Regions from separate parts of the Pantoea sp. GW821-FHT03E06 genome, predicted to be linked through region 3. Evidence: predicted binding sites of a transcription regulator. Region 3 holds the regulator's gene; each other region holds the start of a gene.
What was found. Region 3 encodes ArgR, which controls arginine synthesis, uptake and breakdown. Its sites were predicted from a motif close to ANTGAATAAAAATACANT; they were not measured.
Positions count from the first base shown of each region.

Region 1: a site for ArgR is predicted at 3,376-3,393, ahead of argF (ornithine carbamoyltransferase). Genes of this name have one in related genera too.
Region 2: a site for ArgR is predicted at 1,920-1,937, ahead of argC (N-acetyl-gamma-glutamyl-phosphate reductase). Genes of this name have one in related genera too.

Region 1 is NZ_JBWKUG010000001.1:573,745-580,701, reverse strand. Features, by position in the region: gene AC07WB_RS02650 (valine--tRNA ligase) at 1-1,353, shown strand, start outside; gene AC07WB_RS02645 (GNAT family N-acetyltransferase) at 1,420-1,923, shown strand; gene miaE (tRNA isopentenyl-2-thiomethyl-A-37 hydroxylase MiaE) at 2,012-2,773, opposite strand; gene rraB (ribonuclease E inhibitor RraB) at 2,833-3,255, opposite strand; gene argF (ornithine carbamoyltransferase) at 3,419-4,426, shown strand; gene pyrB (aspartate carbamoyltransferase) at 4,669-5,604, shown strand; gene pyrI (aspartate carbamoyltransferase regulatory subunit) at 5,616-6,080, shown strand; gene ridA (2-iminobutanoate/2-iminopropanoate deaminase) at 6,160-6,546, shown strand; gene AC07WB_RS02610 (beta-N-acetylhexosaminidase) at 6,624-6,957, opposite strand, start outside.
Region 2 is NZ_JBWKUG010000001.1:4,025,396-4,032,352, reverse strand. Features, by position in the region: gene ppc (phosphoenolpyruvate carboxylase) at 1-471, opposite strand, end outside; gene argE (acetylornithine deacetylase) at 725-1,873, opposite strand; gene argC (N-acetyl-gamma-glutamyl-phosphate reductase) at 2,043-3,047, shown strand; gene argB (acetylglutamate kinase) at 3,063-3,836, shown strand; gene AC07WB_RS18815 (argininosuccinate synthase) at 3,851-5,068, shown strand; gene argH (argininosuccinate lyase) at 5,144-6,520, shown strand; gene AC07WB_RS18805 (glutathione peroxidase) at 6,705-6,957, opposite strand, start outside.
Region 3 is NZ_JBWKUG010000001.1:3,740,423-3,747,379, reverse strand. Features, by position in the region: gene AC07WB_RS17425 (NAD-dependent succinate-semialdehyde dehydrogenase) at 1-122, shown strand, start outside; gene AC07WB_RS17420 (barstar family protein) at 148-417, shown strand; gene yhcN (peroxide/acid stress response protein YhcN) at 469-735, opposite strand; gene AC07WB_RS17410 (YdgH/BhsA/McbA-like domain containing protein) at 838-1,104, opposite strand; gene yhcN (peroxide/acid stress response protein YhcN) at 1,195-1,458, opposite strand; gene argR (transcriptional regulator ArgR) at 1,948-2,418, opposite strand; gene mdh (malate dehydrogenase) at 2,843-3,778, shown strand; gene mscM (miniconductance mechanosensitive channel MscM) at 3,831-6,957, opposite strand, start outside.

The DNA.
Region 1 (6,957 bases), 3.2 Mb from region 3:
ACCAGCGTACTGGTGAGCGGCTTCGACATTATCTTCTTCTGGATTGCGCGCATGATCATGCTGACCATGCACTTCATCAAAGATGAAAACGGCAAGCCGCAGGTACCGTTTAAAACCGTCTATATGACCGGTTTGATCCGCGATGAAGAAGGCCAGAAGATGTCCAAGTCGAAAGGCAACGTCATCGATCCGCTGGATATGATTGACGGTATTTCGCTGGAAGATCTGCTGGAGAAGCGTACCGGCAACATGATGCAGCCGCAGCTGGCTGAGAAGATCCGCAAACGTACCGAGAAGCAGTTCCCGGACGGCATCGTGCCTTCAGGTACCGATGCGCTGCGCTTTACCCTCGCCGCGCTGGCTTCTACCGGCCGTGACATCAACTGGGACATGAAACGCCTGGAAGGTTATCGCAACTTCTGTAACAAGCTGTGGAACGCCAGCCGCTTCGTGCTGATGAACACCGAAGAGCAGGATTGCGGACAAAACGGCGGCGAAATGAAGCTGTCACTGGCGGATCGCTGGATTTTGAGCGAATTCAACCGCAGCGTGAAGGCATATCGTGAAGCGCTGGATAGCTATCGCTTTGATATCGCCGCCAATATTCTCTACGACTTCACCTGGAACCAATTCTGTGACTGGTATCTGGAGCTGACGAAGCCGGTGATGACCAGCGGTAGCGAAGCGGAACTGCGCGGCACGCGTAATACGCTGGTTACCGTGCTGGAAGCGCTGCTGCGTTTGGCACATCCGATCATTCCTTACATCACCGAAACCATCTGGCAGCGTGTGAAAGGCCTGAAAAACATCGATCACGATACCATCATGCTGCAGCCGTTCCCGCAGTATGAGGCGGCAAAAGAAGATGCCGAGGCGCAAGCCGATATCGAGTGGATGAAGCAGGCGATCGTCGCGGTGCGTAATATTCGTGCCGAGATGAATATTGCACCAAGCAAGCCGCTTGATGTGCTGCTGCGTGATTGCTCCGCTGCGGCGCAGCGTCGCGTGGATGAGAACCGCACCTTCCTGTCACGCCTGGCGCGTCTGGAGAGCCTGACCATTCTGCCTGCCGGCGAGAAAGGCCCGGTTGCGGTGACCAAGATTGTTGAAGGCGCTGAGTTGCTGATCCCAATGGCGGATCTGGTGAACAAAGAAGCCGAGCTGGAGCGCCTGGCGAAAGAGCTGGTGAAACTTGATGTCGAAATCGAGAAGATCCAGACCAAGCTGGCGAATGAAGGCTTTGTGTCACGTGCGCCGGAAGCGGTCGTCGCCAAAGAGCGTGAGCGCGTGGCTGAGCTTGAACAATCTAAAGCAAAACTGTTTGAACAGCAGGGCGTGATTGCGGCATTGTAAGCGCTTCAGTCCAATTGCTTAATCGAAGCCGGGCACTGCCCGGCTTTTTTATACCGGAAGATAATGATGACCACCGACGCCCCCATCAATTTAAAGGTGCGCCCGATTACAGCCGCCGATAATCCGCTGATCGCGCAGGTGATCCGCGACGTATCAGCCGAATTTGGTCTAACGGCGGACAAAGGCTACACCGTGTCCGATCCCAATCTGGATCGCCTGTTCGAGTTGTATAGCGAAGCCAACAGCGCTTATTGGATTGTCGAGCATGACGGCGTGGTGGTGGGCGGTGGCGGCGTTGCACCGCTGGCCTGTAGCGCACCAGATATTTGCGAGCTGCAGAAGATGTATTTCCTGCCGCAGGTACGCGGCTTGGGGTTGGCGCGCGATCTGGCGCTGCGCGCCATGGAGTATGCACGTCAGCAAGGTTTTCAGCGCTGCTACCTGGAAACCACCGGTAGCCTGACGCGTGCGATTAAGCTGTATGAGTCGTTGGGGTTTGAGCTGATTGATAGCGCGATGGGCTGCACCGGGCATGTGGATTGCGAAGTGCGGATGTTGAAGGTGTTGTAATGAATGGGGTCGCCATAAATGGCGACCCTACGGTGTAACATAGGGTGCGCATTCATGCGCACCGCGTAACCGCTAAGAAATCAATGTCTTAAACCGCCGGCACACCGCTATGAAACCGCAGTTCGCTATCCGGCTCGCTGATTAAGCGCGCTTCTGCGGCACCAAACGCCTGCACCCGTGGCGCAATATCCTTCGGCGAAATCTGCTGCGCCAGCTTCAGGTAATCCTGATAGTGACGCGCTTCCGATCGCAACAGCGAAATGTAGAACTTCTCCAGCTGCTCATCCAGATACGGCGCCAGGCTGGCAAAACGCTCACAGGATCGCGCTTCGATGTACGCTCCGCAAATCAACTTATCCACCAGCGCATCTGGCTCATACGTGGCGATTTCACGGATCAACCCTTTGGCATAACGGCTGGCGGTGATTTTGCGATAGGGCAAACCGCGCGACTGCATGATTTCCCACACCTGATAGAAGTGATGCAGTTCCTCTTTAATCAGCAACACCATCATCTCCACCAAATCATCCGCCCACGGTAGCTCGTTGCGTACAATGATGCTTTTGGTCAAATTCTTGTGCGCATTGATGAAGTTGTTGTCCGGCTCATCGCGGTAAATAAAATCTTCATAAGGCTTAAGCCACGCCAGAATGGCATCACCACTCGGCTTATCCGCCACGTATTTACGGATGATAAACACCGCGGTTTGCGCGGCCTTCAACTCGCATACCATGTGATCGGTAAGCAGCAGCGTCAGATTTTCCGGCTTGCGAGCCTCATCAATCCACGCTTGTGGCGTGCGGCAATGCAGGAATTGATAGATTGGTTCTAACAGTGGAGCGTAATTCATCGGCAATCTTTATCTGGCGAGGAGAAAGTATCAGGGCGGCGAGCGCCGCCCATGAAGGCTTAGTGACGGACACCGTTGTCTTCTTCGTCGTCGATGAACTCGCCATCGTCGTCTTCATCTTCGGCATCCGGATCTTCAAAGTAGGTGCCCCAGCCGTCGTAATCGACGTTGTAGCTGCCCGCCAGATTGACCAGTTGCTCAACCTGCGCATCAATCAACTCAGGCTTCAGAGCGCCTTCGCTCAGGATATCCACGCACATTACGGTAGTGCCATCTTCCAGCTCCAGCTCTTCTGGCTCGCTGACTTCATAGCCCAGTTTGAAGGCATCAACGGCGACTTTTTCCAGCGAGTCGAAATTGTTGCAGGAGAGATGATGCTCGATAGTGTAAAGCGCATCGGGATCGCTGCCGTCTTCCAGCAACTCTTCGATGATCAGTCGCGTCTCTTCGCGCTGTTCTTCCAGCAATGCTTCATATGCCATGGATGTGTCCTCAAAATATTCGGCTGAATACAATTATTTTCCCACACTGCCTCGCGCGCCACTACACAAAACAACAAGTTTCTTAACGGCGGGGTTGAAAATGCATATTCATACGGTTAGATTGAATTTTAATTCATTTTAATGCGAGTATCCGGAGCGCTGTATGAGTCAGCTACATCAAAGACATTTCCTGAGATTGCTGGATTTTACCCCAGTCGAAATCGATTCTCTGCTGAGTCTGGCAGGTGAATTAAAACACGCCAAGAAAAATGCCAGCGAAACGCAGTACCTGAAAGGCAAAAACATCGCGCTCATCTTCGAAAAAGACTCGACTCGTACCCGATGCTCTTTCGAAGTTGCCGCTTACGATCAGGGCGCTAACGTCACCTATCTTGGTCCGAGCGGTAGCCAAATCGGCCACAAAGAGTCGATGAAAGACACCGCGCGCGTGCTGGGCCGTATGTATGACGGCATCCAGTATCGCGGCTACGGCCAGGAACTGGTAGAAACCTTAGCGGAGTTCGCTGGCGTGCCGGTGTGGAACGGCCTCACCACCGAGTTTCACCCGACGCAGCTGCTGGCCGATCTGCTAACCATGCAGGAACATCTGCCCGGCAAATCGCTGAATGAAATGACGCTGGTTTACGTTGGCGATGCGCGCAACAACATGGGCAACAGCATGCTGGAAGCCGCGGCGCTGGTGGGTCTTGATCTGCGTCTGGTGGCGCCAAAAGGTTGCTGGCCTGAAGCGGAATTAGTAGAACAATGCCGCGTGGCCGCCCAGCAAACCGGCGGGAAAATCACGCTGACCGAAGATATCGCCGAAGGCGTGCAAGGTGCCGACTTCATCTATACGGATGTATGGGTGTCGATGGGCGAAGCCAAATCGGTGTGGGAAGATCGCATCGCCCTGCTGCGTCCGTATCAGGTGAACAGCGCCATGCTGGCACTGACCGGTAATCCGCAGGTGAAGTTCCTGCACTGCTTACCGGCTTTCCATGATGACAAAACCACCTTGGGCCGCCAGATGGCGGAACAGTACGGTTTGCAGGATGGCATGGAAGTGAGTAATGCGGTGTTTGAATCGGCGCACAGCATCGTGTTCGATCAGGCAGAAAACCGCATGCACACCATCAAAGCGGTGATGGTTGCAACGTTGGGTAAGCGATAAATACACCGAAGCAAACGTTTACCTCGCGCGCGATATTTGCTTGCTGCAAATCAGTGAATGCGTATAATGCGGCCCAATTTGCCGGAGGAAACATGCAACAGCGCAGCGCACAACTTGACGCTCCACGACGCCTGACAGCGGGCGGCGCAGCTGTTTCTTTCCGTCATCAATCGATCGTCAAAAAAGCCCCTTAAGCAGGGGCTTTTTTTTGTCCGCAATCCGGCAACGCAGAGGAGAACGCTATGGCCAACCCGCTATATCGCAAGCACATCATTTCCATTAACGATCTCAACCGCGACGAGCTGGAGCTGGTGCTGCATACTGCCGCCCAGCTCAAAGCGCATCCTCAGCCGGAGCTGCTGAAACACAACGTTATCGCCAGCTGCTTCTTTGAGGCTTCAACGCGTACGCGCCTGTCGTTTGAAACTGCGATGCATCGCCTCGGTGCGTCGGTGGTCGGCTTTGCGGATGGCAGCAACACCTCGCTCGGTAAGAAAGGCGAAACCCTCGCCGATACCATTTCGGTGATTGGTACTTACGTCGATGCCATTGTGATGCGACATCCGCAGGAAGGCGCGGCGCGTCTGGCGACCGAATTTTCCGGCGGCATTCCGATACTTAATGCCGGTGACGGTGCCAACCAGCATCCGACGCAAACGCTGCTCGATCTCTTCACCATCCGCGAAACGCAAAGCCGCCTGGATAACCTGAATGTGGCGATGGTTGGCGATCTCAAATATGGCCGCACCGTGCATTCACTGACGCAGGCGCTGGCGAAGTTTGACGGCAACCGCTTCTTCTTTATCGCCCCCGATGCGCTGGCGATGCCGTCGTACATCACCGATATGCTGGATGAGCAGAACATTGCCTGGTCGCGCCACGACACCATCGAAGAAGTGATGCCACAACTCGATATTCTCTACATGACGCGCGTGCAGAAAGAGCGCCTCGATCCGTCGGAATATGCCAACGTCAAAGCGCAGTTCATCCTGCGCGCCGCCGATTTGGTCGGTGCGCGCGATAACATGAAAGTGCTGCATCCGCTGCCACGTATCGATGAGATCACCACCGATGTCGATAGCACGCCGCATGCCTGGTATTTTCAGCAGGCCGGTAACGGCATCTTCGCCCGCCAGGCACTGCTGGCGTTGGTACTCAATAGCGAACTGGCACTGTAAGGAGTAAACCGATGACTCACGATAATAAACTGCAGGTTGAAGCCATCAAGCGCGGCACGGTGATTGACCATATTCCCGCGCAGGTTGGCTTTAAGTTACTCTCGCTGTTCCGCCTGACTGAAACCGATCAGCGCATCACCATCGGCCTCAATTTGCCGTCGGGCGAAATGGGGCGCAAGGATCTGATCAAAATTGAGAATACTTTCCTGACGGACGATCAGATCAACCAGCTAGCGGTATATGCTCCGCTCGCTACGGTTAACCGCATTGATGAATACGAAGTGGTGGCGAAGATCGCCCCAACCTTGCCGGATCGTATCGATCGCGTGCTGACTTGCCCAAACAGCAACTGTATCAGCCGTAACGAGCCGGTGTTCACCAGCTTTGCGGTGAAAAAGCGTGCGGATGATGTGCACCTGAAGTGCAAATATTGTGAGAAAGAGTTTGCGCGCCACGTGGTGCTCGGTCACTGGTAATCGCCCACGTCGTCCCTATAATGGGGCGAGCAATTTCGCGGCGGACATCGGTCGGCCGCGCACTTATTAAGGAGAAACAATGTCTCGCGAAATCAGTACCTCAAACGCACCGGCAGCGATTGGCCCTTACGTGCAGGGCGTGGATCTCGGCAGTATGATCATCACTTCTGGCCAGATTCCGGTTGATCCGGCCACCGGCGCCGTGGCAGATGACGTGTCTGCACAGGCGCGTCAGTCGCTGGAAAATGTGAAGGCGATTGTTGAAGCCGCCGGCCTGAAAGTGGGCGACATTGTGAAAACCACCGTGTTTGTGAAAGACCTGAATGACTTCGCCACGGTGAACGCGACGTATGAAGCGTTCTTCACCGAGCACAACGCCAGCTTCCCAGCGCGTTCCTGCGTGGAAGTGGCGCGTCTGCCGAAAGATGTGAAGATTGAGATTGAGGCAATCGCGGTACGCCGTTGATTGTTAAGGGTGCGCATCAATGCGCCCCCTACAACTCTTCGTGCCTTTCATAGGGTCGCCATTCATGGCGACCTCCGCTATTTAAACGATCGCAGCAGCTTCTCCAGCGGCCTGACTAACGCCAGCACAGTTTCATCCTGCACCTGCGCTGCGGCGTCCAGCTGCGCATGCATCTGCGCGACCTCACCCGCACCGTACGCCTGATTACGCTCCAGCGCGTTCACCAAATCCAGCCCCATTCGGCTCAGCTGAGCAACCTGCTGCACCTGCTGCTGTAGCGGCTTGAGTTGATAATTGCCCAAAACCAACGGCATCACCGCATCACTGTTGTTCTGCCAGCGCTGCAGTTGCTGGCGGATCGCATGTGCCGCCGCGTGATCCGTGCGGTTAGCAATCAGGCGGTCGACCTGT
Region 2 (6,957 bases), 280 kb from region 3:
ACAGCTGTTCACTTCGCCGAGCATATGGATCAGCGTGCGGCGGGTAATTTCGGTGGGGTGTGCCGTCAGCACCAGCTCCAGCGACAGCTCTTCAATCGACTGGCGGATAGCGGCTTCGCTGATATCACCTTGCTGTTTCAGACGCTCGAAGGTCTTCTTCAGCAGCTCAGGATGATTCGCGCCATCGCCGCTGCGGGAAATGGTTTGATACTGCTCAGCGACGTTGGTGAGATTAAGGAACTGGCTAAACGCACGCGCAACCGGCAGCAGCTCGTCATTTGACAGATTTTGCAGCGTGTTCAGTAGTTCCTGACGATGGGTGTCATTTCCCGCGCGGGATGACTTAGAGAGTTTACGGATGGTCTCCACCTGGTCGAGGATGTTCTCTCCTAGTGCATCCTTAATCGTATCCCCGAGCAGTTTGCCGAGCATACTGACATTACTTCGCATTGCGGAATATTGTTCGTTCATTGGACCCTGACACCCTCATCATCTTTTTAAATATCCCCACGGGAATTATCCACGGGCATAACATCGTCTTTTATCTAGCCACGTATCTTCTTGTACGTCAATTGACTTAAATCCGCATGAATGTGCGGCTAAATAGCGGAAATTCAAAGAATTTGCTTGCAGCGAAGCGAGATAAGTTATTCTTATTATCAAATCCCGAACAATGACGGGGCAATTTGCTGATTTAACAGTGAAATGCCCCATCTGTTGTTCATCAATGACAAAAATGCTGCACAACCTGGGTGATAAGCGCATGAGTCGGCTTGATAAATGCGGTATCAATAAACTCATCCGGCTGATGGGCTTGATTGATAGATCCCGGGCCTAACACCAGCGTTGGGCACAATTGCTGGATAAATGGCGCTTCAGTGCAATAGTTCACCACTTCAGTCGGCACACCCAATAGTTTCTCCACCACTTGCACCAGCTCATGATCGGCAGGGCATTCGTAGCCTGGAATAGGCGGATGCAGCTCGCCCACGGTTAAACGTCCCGGCCAGCGCGCGCTGACCGGCGCCAACGCGTCGTTCAGCAGACCATCCAAATCGCTCAGAGTTAAGCCTGGCAGCGGACGAATATCCATGTGCAATTCACAGCAGGCGCAGATGCGGTTAGCCGCGTCGCCGCCATGAATATGGCCAAAGTTCATGGTTGGATATGGAATAGCAAAGCCGTCGTGGTTGTAGCGTTCTTTCAAGGTGTTACGCAGCTGCATCAGTTGAGTGATGGATTCATGCATCAGTTCGATGGCGTTCACGCCGCGCGACGGATCGCTGGAGTGGCCCGATTGCCCCTGAATACGGATCACATTCGATAGATGACCTTTGTGCGCGCGCACCGGTTTGAGCGACGTTGGCTCGCCGATAATGGCGCAATCCGGACGCAGCTGGGTCGATTCAGAGAAATACTTCGCACCCGCCATGGTGGTCTCTTCATCGGCGGTTGCGAGGATGTAGAGCGGCTTGCTGAGTTTGGTCACGTCAACGTCACGCAGCGCATCCAGAATAAACGCGAAGAAGCCTTTCATATCGGCGGTGCCCAAGCCATAAAGCTTGTTGTCATGTTCGGTCAGCGTGAAGGGATCGCGCGTCCAGCGGCCATCATCGTACGGTACAGTATCGGTATGACCGGCCAGCAACAGGCCGCCCGCGCCCAATCCGCTGCGCGCCAACATATTAAATTTATGCCGCGTGCCAGGCACCGGCTGCACTTCGACGCTGAAGCCAATATCGCGGAACCAGCCGGCCAGCAAATTGATTAAAGTTTCATTACTCTGATCCAGTGCGCTGTCGGTTGCGCTGATTGATGGCGTGGCAATCAACTGGCGGTAGAGTTCGATAAAAGGTGGTAATTTTGTCTTCACTGTTGACGGTCCTTGGGTTAGGATGTATCAATATTCATGCATTAATAGTGAATAAAAATACAATAACGTCGCTTGCATGTGAAGCATCAAATCTTCTGCAAACGGCATCCTGGGCAACGGGGCAAGGCCGCGACCCGATACGTGTGACTGTAATAAGGTATACAGCCTGATGTTGAATACGCTGATCGTTGGTGCCAGTGGTTACGCTGGCGTAGAGCTTGCCACCTACCTGAATCGCCATCCGCATATGAACATAACCGCTTTGGCGGTTTCAGCGCAAAGCCCGGATGCTGGAAAGTTATTGTCGGATTTGCATCCGCAGCTCAAAGGCATTGTCGATTTGCCGCTGCACCCGCTGAGCGACGCCGCAGAATGGGCCGATAAAGTGGATGTGGTGTTCCTCGCGACTGCCCACGAAGTCAGCCACGATCTGGCACCCGAATTCCTCAAAGCAGGTTGCGTGGTCTTCGATCTCTCCGGCGCGTTCCGCGTCAACGACGACGCTTTCTATACGCAATATTACGGTTTCAGCCATCAGCATCAGGATTGGCTGGATAAAGCGGTTTACGGTCTTGCCGAATGGCAGCACGACCAAATCAAAGACGCGCAGCTGGTTGCGGTGCCGGGTTGCTACCCAACCGCAGCACAGCTTTCGCTGAAACCACTCATCGAGGCGGGTCTGCTTAACGATGCACAGTGGCCGGTGATTAATGCTACCAGCGGCGTGAGCGGTGCAGGGCGCAAAGCTAATGTTGCCACCAGCTTCTGTGAAGTGAGTTTGCAGCCGTACGGCCTGTTTAATCATCGTCATCATCCGGAAATCGTCGCGCATCTCGGCACGCCAGTGATCTTCACGCCACATCTGGGCAGTTTCCCGCGCGGAATCTTGTCGACCACCACCTGCCGCCTGAAAGCGGGCGTGACGCAGCAGGATGTGGCCGAGGCCTTCCATCATGCTTACCACGACAAACCGCTGGTGCGCGTGTATGACAAAGGCGTTCCGGCGCTGAAAGCGGTGGTCGGTTTGCCGTTCTGCGATATCGGCTTCGCCATGCAAGGCGAGCACCTGATTGTGGTCGCCGCTGAAGATAACCTGCTGAAAGGCGCCTCATCGCAGGCGGTTCAGTGTTTGAACATTCGTTTCGGCTTCCCCGAAACGCTGTCTCTGATTTAACCAACGGATAACGCAATGAATCCTTTAATCATTAAACTGGGTGGCGTGCTGCTGGATAGCGAAGAAGCGCTGGCCCGTCTGTTTGATGCCCTGCTGGCGTATCGCAATGAACATCAGCGTCCGCTGATCATTGTGCACGGCGGCGGTTGCGTGGTGGACGAGCTGATGAAGAAGCTCGCGCTGCCGGTGAAAAAGAAGAACGGTTTGCGCGTGACGCCAGCCGATCAGATTGACATTATTACCGGTGCGTTAGCCGGTACCGCCAACAAAACGCTGCTGGCGTGGGCGAAGAAATATGGCATCGGCGCCGTGGGTTTGTGCCTAGGCGATGCCGGTTTGGTCAATGTGGCGCAGTTCGATGAAGAGCTCGGCCATGTTGGTAACGCCACGCCGGGTAATCCGGCGCTGGTGAACACCTTGCTGGCGGCAGGCTACATGCCGGTGATCAGCTCGATTGGTATCACCGACGGCGGCGAGTTGATGAACGTCAATGCCGACCAGGCCGCGACCGCGCTGGCCGCAACGCTCGGTGCCGATTTAGTGCTGTTATCCGATGTCAGCGGTATTCTCGACGGCAAAGGTCAGCGCATCGAAGAGATGACTGCAGCGAAAGCGGAACAGCTGATCGCCCAGGGCATCATCACCGATGGCATGATCGTGAAAGTGAACGCAGCGCTCGATGCGGCGCGCACGCTCGGTCGCCCGGTGGATATCGCCAGCTGGCGTCATGCTGAACAACTGCCAACCCTTTTCAACGGCGTGTCGATTGGCACCCGGATTCTCGCATAATCAAGGATTAAGACATGAGCACGCAAAACATCAAAAAAATCGTACTGGCTTATTCAGGCGGCCTCGATACTTCAGCCATCATTCCGTGGTTGAAAGAGAACTATGGCGGCTGTGAAGTGGTGGCGTTTGTGGCGGATATCGGTCAGGAACGTAGCGATCTGGAAGGCGTTGAGAAGAAAGCGCTGCAGTCCGGCGCTTCTGAGTGCCACGTGGTGGATCTGCGCGAAGAGTTCATCAGCGAATATGTTTATCCAGTGCTGCAGACCGGCGCACTGTACGAAGGCACTTACCTGCTGGGAACGTCGATGGCGCGTCCCATCATCGCTAAAGCACAGGTTGAGCTGGCATTGAAAGTGGGCGCTGATGCGCTGTGCCACGGCGCAACCGGCAAAGGTAACGACCAAGTGCGTTTCGAAACCACCTACACCGCGCTGGCGCCACAGCTGAAAGTGGTTGCGCCATGGCGTGAGTGGAACCTGCGTTCACGTGAAGCGCTGCTGGATTATCTGAAAGAGCGCAACATCCCGACCACCGCGTCGCTGGAAAAAATCTACAGCCGTGATGAGAACGCATGGCACATCTCCACGGAAGGTGGCGTGCTGGAAAGCCCGGCTAATGCACCGAATAAAGATTGCTGGGTGTGGACCGTTGATCCGCTGGAAGCGCCCGATCAGCCAGAAAACGTCACGGTTACCGTCGAGAAAGGCCGCGTCGTTGCAGTGAACGGCGAGAAGCTGAGCCCGTTCCAGTGCCTGGAAAAACTTAACGTGCTGGGCGCGAAACACGGCGTGGGTCGTATCGACATCGTGGAAAACCGTCTGGTGGGCATTAAGTCGCGTGGCTGCTATGAAACTCCGGGCGGCACCATCATGGTGAACGCGCTGCGTGCGGTTGAACAGCTGGTGCTGGATCGCGATAGCTTCAAATGGCGTGAGCAGCTGGGCCACGAAATGTCTTACGTGGTTTACGATGGCCGCTGGTTCGCGCCGCTGCGTAAATCTATCCAGGCCGCTGCCGAATCACTGGCAGAAGAGGTGAACGGTGAAGTGGTGCTGCAGCTGTACAAAGGCCAGGCCACGGCGATTCAGAAAACCTCTGCTAACAGCTTGTACTCAGAAGAGTTTGCCACCTTTGGCGAAGACGAAGTTTACGATCACCGTCACGCGGGCGGCTTTATCCGTCTGTTCTCGCTCTCTTCACGCATTCGCGCGCTGAACGAGCAGAAGAAGTAATACCGCGGCAAGCGACACATTTTGCAAGGGCGGCTTCGGGCCGCCTTTTCTATAACGGATTCAGGAGTAATTCAGATGGCACTTTGGGGCGGACGTTTTTCGCAGGCAGCAGACCAACGGTTCAAACAGTTCAATGATTCGCTGCGTTTTGATTATCGCCTGGCCGAGCAGGACATTACCGGCTCGATTGCCTGGTCAAAAGCGCTGGTCACGGTCAACGTGCTGACCCATGACGAGCAGCAACAGCTGGAAAGCGCGCTGCAGGAACTGCTGGCCGAGGTACGCGCCAATCCTGAACAGATTCTGCAAAGCGATGCCGAAGATATTCACAGTTGGGTGGAAGGCAAGCTGATCGATAAAGTCGGCGCGCTGGGCAAGAAATTGCACACCGGCCGTAGCCGTAACGATCAGGTCGCGACCGATCTGAAACTGTGGTGCAAAGAGCAGGTTGCCGTGCTGCTGGAGGCGACGCGTGAACTGCAATCCGCGCTGGTTACCACCGCAGCAGCCAATCAGGATGCGGTGATGCCGGGTTACACGCACCTGCAACGTGCGCAGCCAGTGACCTTCGCGCACTGGTGCCTGGCGTACGTTGAGATGCTGGCGCGTGATGAGAGCCGTTTACAGGATGCGCTGAAGCGTATGGACGTCAGCCCGCTGGGTTGCGGCGCGCTGGCCGGTACCGCGTATGAGATCGATCGTCAGCAGCTGGCGGGCTGGTTAGGGTTTGCGTCTGCCACGCGTAACAGCCTTGATACCGTTTCCGATCGCGACCATGTGCTGGAGTTGCTGTCAGATGCCTCAATTGGCATGGTGCATCTGTCGCGCTTTGCGGAAGACCTGATCTTCTTCAACACCGGCGAAGCGGGATTCCTGGAGCTGTCGGATAAAGTGACTTCCGGTTCGTCGCTGATGCCGCAGAAGAAAAACCCGGATGCGCTGGAGCTGATCCGTGGCAAATGTGGCCGTGTACAAGGTGCGCTAACCGGCATGATGATGACGCTGAAAGGCTTACCGCTGGCGTATAACAAAGATATGCAAGAAGACAAAGAAGGGCTGTTCGATGCACTCGACACCTGGCTCGATTGCCTGCATATGTCGGTGCTGGTGCTGGACGGCATTCAGGTGAAACGTCCACGTTGCCAGGAAGCCGCTGAACAGGGCTACGCTAACTCCACCGAGCTGGCCGATTATCTGGTGGCAAAAGGCGTACCGTTCCGTGAAGCGCACCATATTGTCGGTGAAACGGTGGTCGAAGCAATCAGGCAAGGCGTGGCGCTGGAAGCGCTCAGTTTGGCGCAACTCAAGCAGTTCAGCGCGGTAATTGAGGATGATGTCTATCCGATTCTGTCGCTGCAATCTTGCCTTGATAAGCGTAATGCGCAGGGTGGCGTGTCGCCTCAGCAGGTCGCATTTGCCATCGGTGAAGCCCAGAAACGCCTAAGTGAGTAAATCGGTGCGCATAAATGCGCACCCTACATTGTAGGGGCGCCATTCATGGCGACCGGGCAAATTCAGAGCAAAAAAAAGCGGGCACCGTTTCGGTAGCCCGCCAACCTCTAGCTTCGGAATTACATCTTTTTTTATAGGCACATCATCAAGGGCAGGCCACTCCCAGCCGGCACAGTGATTGGTTTTAAGCAGATAGCAGGTACTGCTCCAGATCGTCGCTGCCGCCAATATGACGACCACCGATAAATACCTGAGGCACCGTGGCGCGGCCTGATACGGCACGTAGACTCACGGTTGTGGCATCTTGCCCCAGGACGATTTCTTCAAACGCAATGCTGCGATCAATCAGCAGCTGTTTCGCTTTGGTGCAGAATGGACAGCCGGGTTTGGTAAACACCGACACGGATTCCTGCACCTTATATTCAGGCGCCAGATAG
Region 3 (6,957 bases):
TCTCCACCGAGCTGGCACCGTTTGGCGGAGTGAAAGAGTCTGGGCTAGGACGTGAAGGTTCGGTGCTGGGGATGGAAGAGTATCTGGAAGTGAAAGCGCTGCATCTGGGTGGACTGGCTTAGTCGCTGCAATTATGAGGGCGTCATGATGAGAACTGAGCGTTTCGATTTCGACGAAATCGTCGATCAAGCCCATTTCTTCCGACAGTTTAGCGATCGTTTTTTTCTTGCCGATCTCGCCATCAACGATCTCGACGATCTTTGGGGCGCGATTATCGGTGAGCAGCTGCCGCTACCGCTGGAGATTGAGTTTGTAAATCTGGGGAAGGGGCAGAAACGCCGGTATGGCGCCTTGATTCTGCTATTTGATGAAGCAGAAGAGGAGCTGGAAGGCCAGCTCCGCTTCAATGTAAAGTAAAAAAGGGCCCCGGCGAGCGGGGCCAAAGGGTTCGTCTTAACTGACGAGGAATTACTTATACAGCTCAGCGGTCATGTGATAGCTGTCGCCGGTTTTGGCTTCAATCACTTTATAAGCGCTGGCGCCTTGCGCATCGGCTTTCTGAGAAAGCTCAGCGCGATAATCCATTGGCGAACCGCCGGTTCCGCTGATTGAAATAGTGCTGCCGGTAGGTTGCAGATTCTGCGCCTGTTGTTCGGTGACCAGTTGTGCTGCAGAAGCACCAAAGGCGAGCAGGGAAAGCAGGCTAGCAGTTGCGATGGTTGTTTTGATTTTCATAATTTTCTCCTCGTTTAATCAACAACCTGCGGCATAAAAGGGGGAGGCGGGTCGTCGATCTATTGCCTGGCGCGTATTGGGCACCGGACGTTTGATTATTGATTATTTGTACAGTTCAGCAGTGACGTGGAAGGTATCACCACGATTGTTCTCAATGATGCGGTAATGGCTGGCACCCTGAGCATCAGCTTTCTGTGACAGTTCCTGACGTACATTGGTCTGGTCGCCGTCTACACCGCTCACGCTAATGGTTTGATTCAGTGATTGCAGCTGTTCAGCTTGCTCGTTAGAGACCAGGCTCGCGGCGCTTGCGCCGAAAGACAGAACAGAAGCCAGACTCAGTACTGCGATAGCTAATTTGGTTTTCATGATTCACTCTCCTGAAATTTGGGCTGGCAACCTGAGAGGCAAAAGCGTCTCAAACGGGTCGCCGTTCACATTGCGTCTTGAATCAGTAACTTATTTGTACAATTCAGCGGTAGCGTGATAGCTGTCACCGGTGTTCGCCTCGATCACGCGGTAAGCTTTCGCGCCCTGCTGATCGGCTTTATCGTTAAGCTGCTGACGGATATCCATTGGAGAACCGCCCACGCCGCTGACGCTGATGGTGCCTGCGGGTTGCAGATTCGCGGCCTGTTCGGCGTTGATAGAATCTGCTGCAAAAGCACCAAATGACAGAGCAGAGAGAATACTTAAAGTTGCGATAGTAGTTTTAACGTTCATGATATTTTTCCTCGTCGTCTATTTTTATCTTTTTCTTTCGTGTGATTTGCATCACGAAACTAAGTATAGATCTAATCACCCATGAAATTAATATCCAGCTAATAATGTTTGGTTGTAATTCTTTATCCTTATGGCACTTTTTTAGAACCTGAAGTTATAAAAAACGCCTGGATCTTAACCAGAGGCGGTTATTTCAAAGTAAAAACAATGATCTACATCAAATTATCTTTTAGTGCGAAAGATCGTGGTTGATCTCGCTGGCTGATACGCAATGAGAAGGGAATGACACTGAGCACGTAATGTAAAGCAGTGTAAAATAGCGCATTAGGTTAAGCAGGAGCAAAGGTCGTACCAATTTTGGAAGATGCAGATAACCGCTGGGTATATGGATAACTTATTATTTACAAAGGGATTTGTGACAGATTGGTTAAATAAGGGGCGAGAAGGGGAATAATACCGGCAGTCGAACTGCCGGTAATCTGCAGGGTTTTATAGCTCTTGTTCGAATAAAACCAGAATCGCGTCGTACAACTGTTTTACCGAGAAGGTGCGTGCGGGCGTAATAAAGATGGTGTCATCACCGGCGATGGTACCGAGGATGCCTTCGGCTTTGCCGAGCGAATCCAGCAGGCGTGCAATCAGCTGCGCAGCGCCCGGGCTGGTATGAATGACCACCAACGCATCGTTGTAGTCGATATCAAGCACCAGATTTTTCAGCGGGCTGGTGGTAGTAGGAACACCAAGCTCAGCGGGCAAACAGTAAACCATTTCCATCTTGGCGTTACGAGTACGCACTGCACCGAACTTGGTGAGCATACGAGAAACTTTCGACTGGTTGATGTTCTCGAAGCCGTCTTCCTGCAGCGCCTGCACGATTTCGCCCTGAGAGCTGAATTTCTCTTCCTTCAATAAGGCTTTGAACGCCTTAATCAGGTCGTCTTGTTTTGATGGGTTTCGCATAAGCTACCAATAAAAAGAGGGTTGCAGCAGGCAACAGGCCCGCAGCAGATAAATTATTATGCATTTAGATGAATTTTTATGCAATGAATCTGATGAGAGAATCGCGGTAATGACCTGCGGGGGCGAGATCATACCAGAGTTTTTCGGCACGCCAAAATCGCGGGTTGGCGCGCAAAGCGAAGGTTGCAATGTTGTTATATTATTGAGGTGGTAACAAAAATATTGATGATCATTGCCGTCCATTGTCTTCTGGCTGCGAATGTATCATTCAGGCGACTTCTGAAGTAGAGATGTCTCGGGAGCCGATTGCGGCGTGATGTTAAGTGCGCGACAGGTTTAGTCGCTATCGCCTGAGAAGTTGATTAAACTCGTAACCTGATGGATTTTCGGCATATCTCTGCCCCACCTTAATAAGGAGTTCAGGATGAAAGTTGCCGTTCTCGGTGCCGCTGGTGGTATTGGCCAGGCACTCGCACTACTGCTTAAAACGCAATTACCCGCAGGCTCAGCACTCTCACTTTATGATATCGCTCCGGTAACCCCGGGTGTCGCGGTGGATCTCAGCCATATTCCTACTGCCGTAACCGTTGAAGGGTTCAGCGGTGAAGATGCGACGCCAGCGCTGCACGGCGCTGACGTAGTACTGATCTCAGCCGGTGTGGCACGTAAACCGGGCATGGATCGCGCCGACCTGTTTAACGTTAACGCCGGTATCGTACGTAACCTGATTGAACAGGTTGCCAGCACCGCGCCTAAAGCGCTGATTGGCGTCATCACCAATCCAGTCAACACCACGGTGGCAATTGCGGCCGAAGTGCTGAAGAAAGCGGGCGTATATGACAAGAACCGCCTGTTTGGCGTTTCGACCCTTGATATTATCCGCGCCAATACCTTTGTGGCGGCGCTGAAAGGCAAGCAACCTAACGAGATTGAAGTGCCAGTGGTGGGCGGGCACTCGGGCGTGACCATTTTGCCGCTGCTGTCACAGGTGAAAGGCGTAAGCTTCAGCGAGCAGGAAGTCGCGGATCTCACCAAACGTATTCAGAATGCGGGCACCGAAGTGGTGGAAGCCAAAGCCGGTGGCGGATCGGCGACGCTGTCGATGGGGCAAGCGGCGGCACGTTTCGGTCTGTCGCTGATTCGCGCGCTGCAAGGCGAAGCCAATGTCGTGGAGTGCGCCTATGTAGAAGGCGATGGCGAATACGCCCGTTTCTTCTCACAGCCGCTGCTGCTGGGTAAAAACGGCATTGTTGAGCGTCGTCCGCTTGGCACGCTGAGTGCTTTCGAACAGCAAGCGCTGAACGGCATGCTGGAAACGCTGAAGAAAGATATCGCGCAGGGCGAAGAGTTTGTGAAGTGATGCACGCTGAGCGGCAATAAAAAACGCCCGGTTTTAGCCGGGCGTTTGGTTTTTATAATCCGCCAGATTTGAAGGTCTTATTGGCGGGCGCACCGTTGCTGGCGGGGTTTTGCTTTCCCAGCGTCTCCATACGCACCTGGAACGGTGGGAATGGCATCTCAATGCCGTGCTCTTCAAAGCCGCGCAGAATCAGCTGATGCAGTTCATGGCGCAGCGGCATGCGATGTCCCATCTCCGCAGCATGCACGCGCAGTTCAAACAGCTGGATACCTTGCTGCAAATCGACCAGGAACACATCCGGTGCCGGCATATCAAGCACATAGGTACAGCGATCGGCTGCCTGTTTAAGGATGTTGGTGACTTCATCACTGTTTACGCGGGCAGGAGCCGGAATCGTCAGCACCACACGGGTAACCGAATCCGACAGCGACCAGTTAACAAATTGCTCAGTAATGAACGCCTTATTCGGCACAATGATCTCTTTGCGGTCCCAGTCGGTAATGGTGGTGGCGCGGGTGTTGATGCGGGTAATACTGCCGGTCAGATCGCGAATAGTCACGGTATCGCCGATACGAATCGGTTTCTCAAACAGGATAATCAAGCCGGAGATAAAGTTGGCGAATATCTCCTGCATCCCGAAGCCTAACCCCAGACCTAACGCGGCAACCAGCCACTGCAGCTTCGACCACTCAATCCCCATCATCGAGAAGCCAATCAGGCCACCAATCAGCATTAGCGCATATTTGGTCAGGGTGGTAATCGCGTAGCCGGTGCCTGGCGCCAGGCTAAGATGCTGTAACAGCGCCAGCTCGAGCAAAGCAGGCATATTACGCACCAGCTGGGTGGTGATGATCAGTACCAGAATGGCAATCAGCACCGCGCCCAGCGTAATCGCCTGCACGCTATCAACACCTTGAATCGTGGTGCTGGCGTTCCACAGCGGAATGTTATCAAGGAAGCTAAACGCCGAGTGAATTTCAGACCACAGCACAATCACCGAAACCAAGGCAATTAGCGTGAGAATGGAACGCACCAGGCGCAGCGACTGCGCGCTGATCTCATCCAGGTCAATACTCGGCTCATCAATCTCGATGGTGTCGGCATTCGCGGGCGTTGACTGCTCTTTCTCTTCTTCACTGCGTGCACGGTTGGCCAGCATATCGGCGCGACGCTGTCGCGCGCGGTCAAAGGCGATGCGACGGCGCTGAATCAGCATCCAGCGGCGGATGATGTGATAAATCACTAGCAGGAAGAACCAGATGCCCACCGACGTTTCCAGACGTGCCAGCAGCGCCTGCGCCGTGGCGAGATAACCGATGCAGGAGGCGAAAGCGGCAACCAGCGGCAAGGCAATCATCAGGTTCCACAGAATGCGGTTAACAAAATTGTCGCCGTTGCCCTCTTTATCCAGATAAAGCGGAATGCCGGCACGTTTCAGGCTGACGGTAACAATACTCAGCGCGCCACAAATCAGGATGAAACAGATGCGTCCCAGCGTGCCTGAGAATTGCGGATCGTCGAGATTGGCGAAGGCGATCAGCAGCATGATGAGCGGCACAATCAAGCCAACCGACAGCGAGTAATAGCGCATTGCCCGCGCTACGCGCGCCTGTGGCCAGCGGAAATGGACCACGAATAAACCATCCGGACGGGCAAAGGCGGCGCTGATCATAAAGGCCCACAGCAACGGCAGCGTGGCGGTAATGCCATCGCCAATCGCCACGGCGAACGGATAGGGCCAGGCATGCTGTAAACCATAACCGAGTGCCGCCCATAGCACCGGCAGCGGCACCGCCACCAAAATCGACCAAAATACGGTACGTAGCGTCAGGCTGAAGCGGTCTTGCGTGACTTTACCGACGCGGCTGGCGGAGCGCTGCATAAAGGCGTTGTAGTGACGGCGTGAGCTGATGCTGAAGCCAACCAGTAGCACCGCACCAATAATCGGCAACACGGTTTCGCGGTTGGTGAACATCATCGCCAGCGCTTTGCCGAGCTGGCCAGCGGTGTCCAGCGACAGCAAACGCTTAAGATCCTGCGCCATCTCTACCGGGAAATTCAGGCCGATGGTGTTAACGTCAGCGGTCCAGAATAGATAGCGATGCGTCGCATCTTTAACTTCGGCTAAGGCATCCTGCAGCTGCGTATTGGAAACTTTGAGCTTGGTGATTTCCAGAATCAGCGTATCGCAGCCAGAAATCAGTGAATTCAGTAGCTCGCGCTGGGTTTTTAGCTGGGCTTCAAGAATGCGGGTTTGTTCACTGCTGAACGGGGAGCCATCATCCTGCTTTGCTTTACGCAGTTCCTGCTGGCGCTCAAGCAGATCCTCGTAATGCAGCCGCTGCACGCGCAGCTGGCCCATCTCGCTATCGATCTGCTGGGATTTTGGCATCTCTGGCAGACGCGCCACCTGCGCACGCAGCGCCTCGCCTAACAGGTTTGATGCTCCCAGCCACTGCGACTGCTCGCGGAGCGTGCTGAGCGCCTGACGTACCTGCAAGGTCTGATTGGTGGCAAGCCGCTGCTGCGAAGCGACCAGATCCATGCGCTGCGCTTGCTGATTGAGGTCTGCGGACAACTCGCGGTTAACGCGGAACTGATCGCTGATTGAACTCGGCATATCGCCGCTGTTTTCAGCCAGTTGCTCGGTGCGCTCCAGCGCCAGTTCGGCTTCGCGCTGGCGCTGGTTATTTAGCTGATTACGCAGCGCCTGCAAATAGTTATCCAGCTGGGTGGCTTTGCGCTGATGTACTTCGGCACGCATGCGCGCCAGCTCCTGGCGATTATTGGCGGAGAGCTGAGCCAGTTCCAATTCATCAACGCGCGCCTTGTTCGCGGCATTTTCTGCCTGACGCACGTATATCTGCGCCTGCGCCAGCGGCGTGGTAGCCGCTGAGGTGTTCTGCGCCCGACGATCGCTTTCCGTCATTGCGCGGCGTGCGTCCGTTTGCTGCTGCGGCAGCTGCGAAAGTGAATCGCTGATTTCGCGCGCGCGGTCTTGCTCCTGCTGCGCCTGACGGCCTTCCTCCAGCAGTTGGCTGCTAACCTGCAGTAACTCCTGATCCAGCTCGGCGCTGCTCATATTGCTACGCACCGACTTGCTGCTGTCGGTGAGCGTGGCGATCTGCTGACGGAGTTCCCGCGCCATGCGTGGAAAATCATCAATCACCTGCTGATAT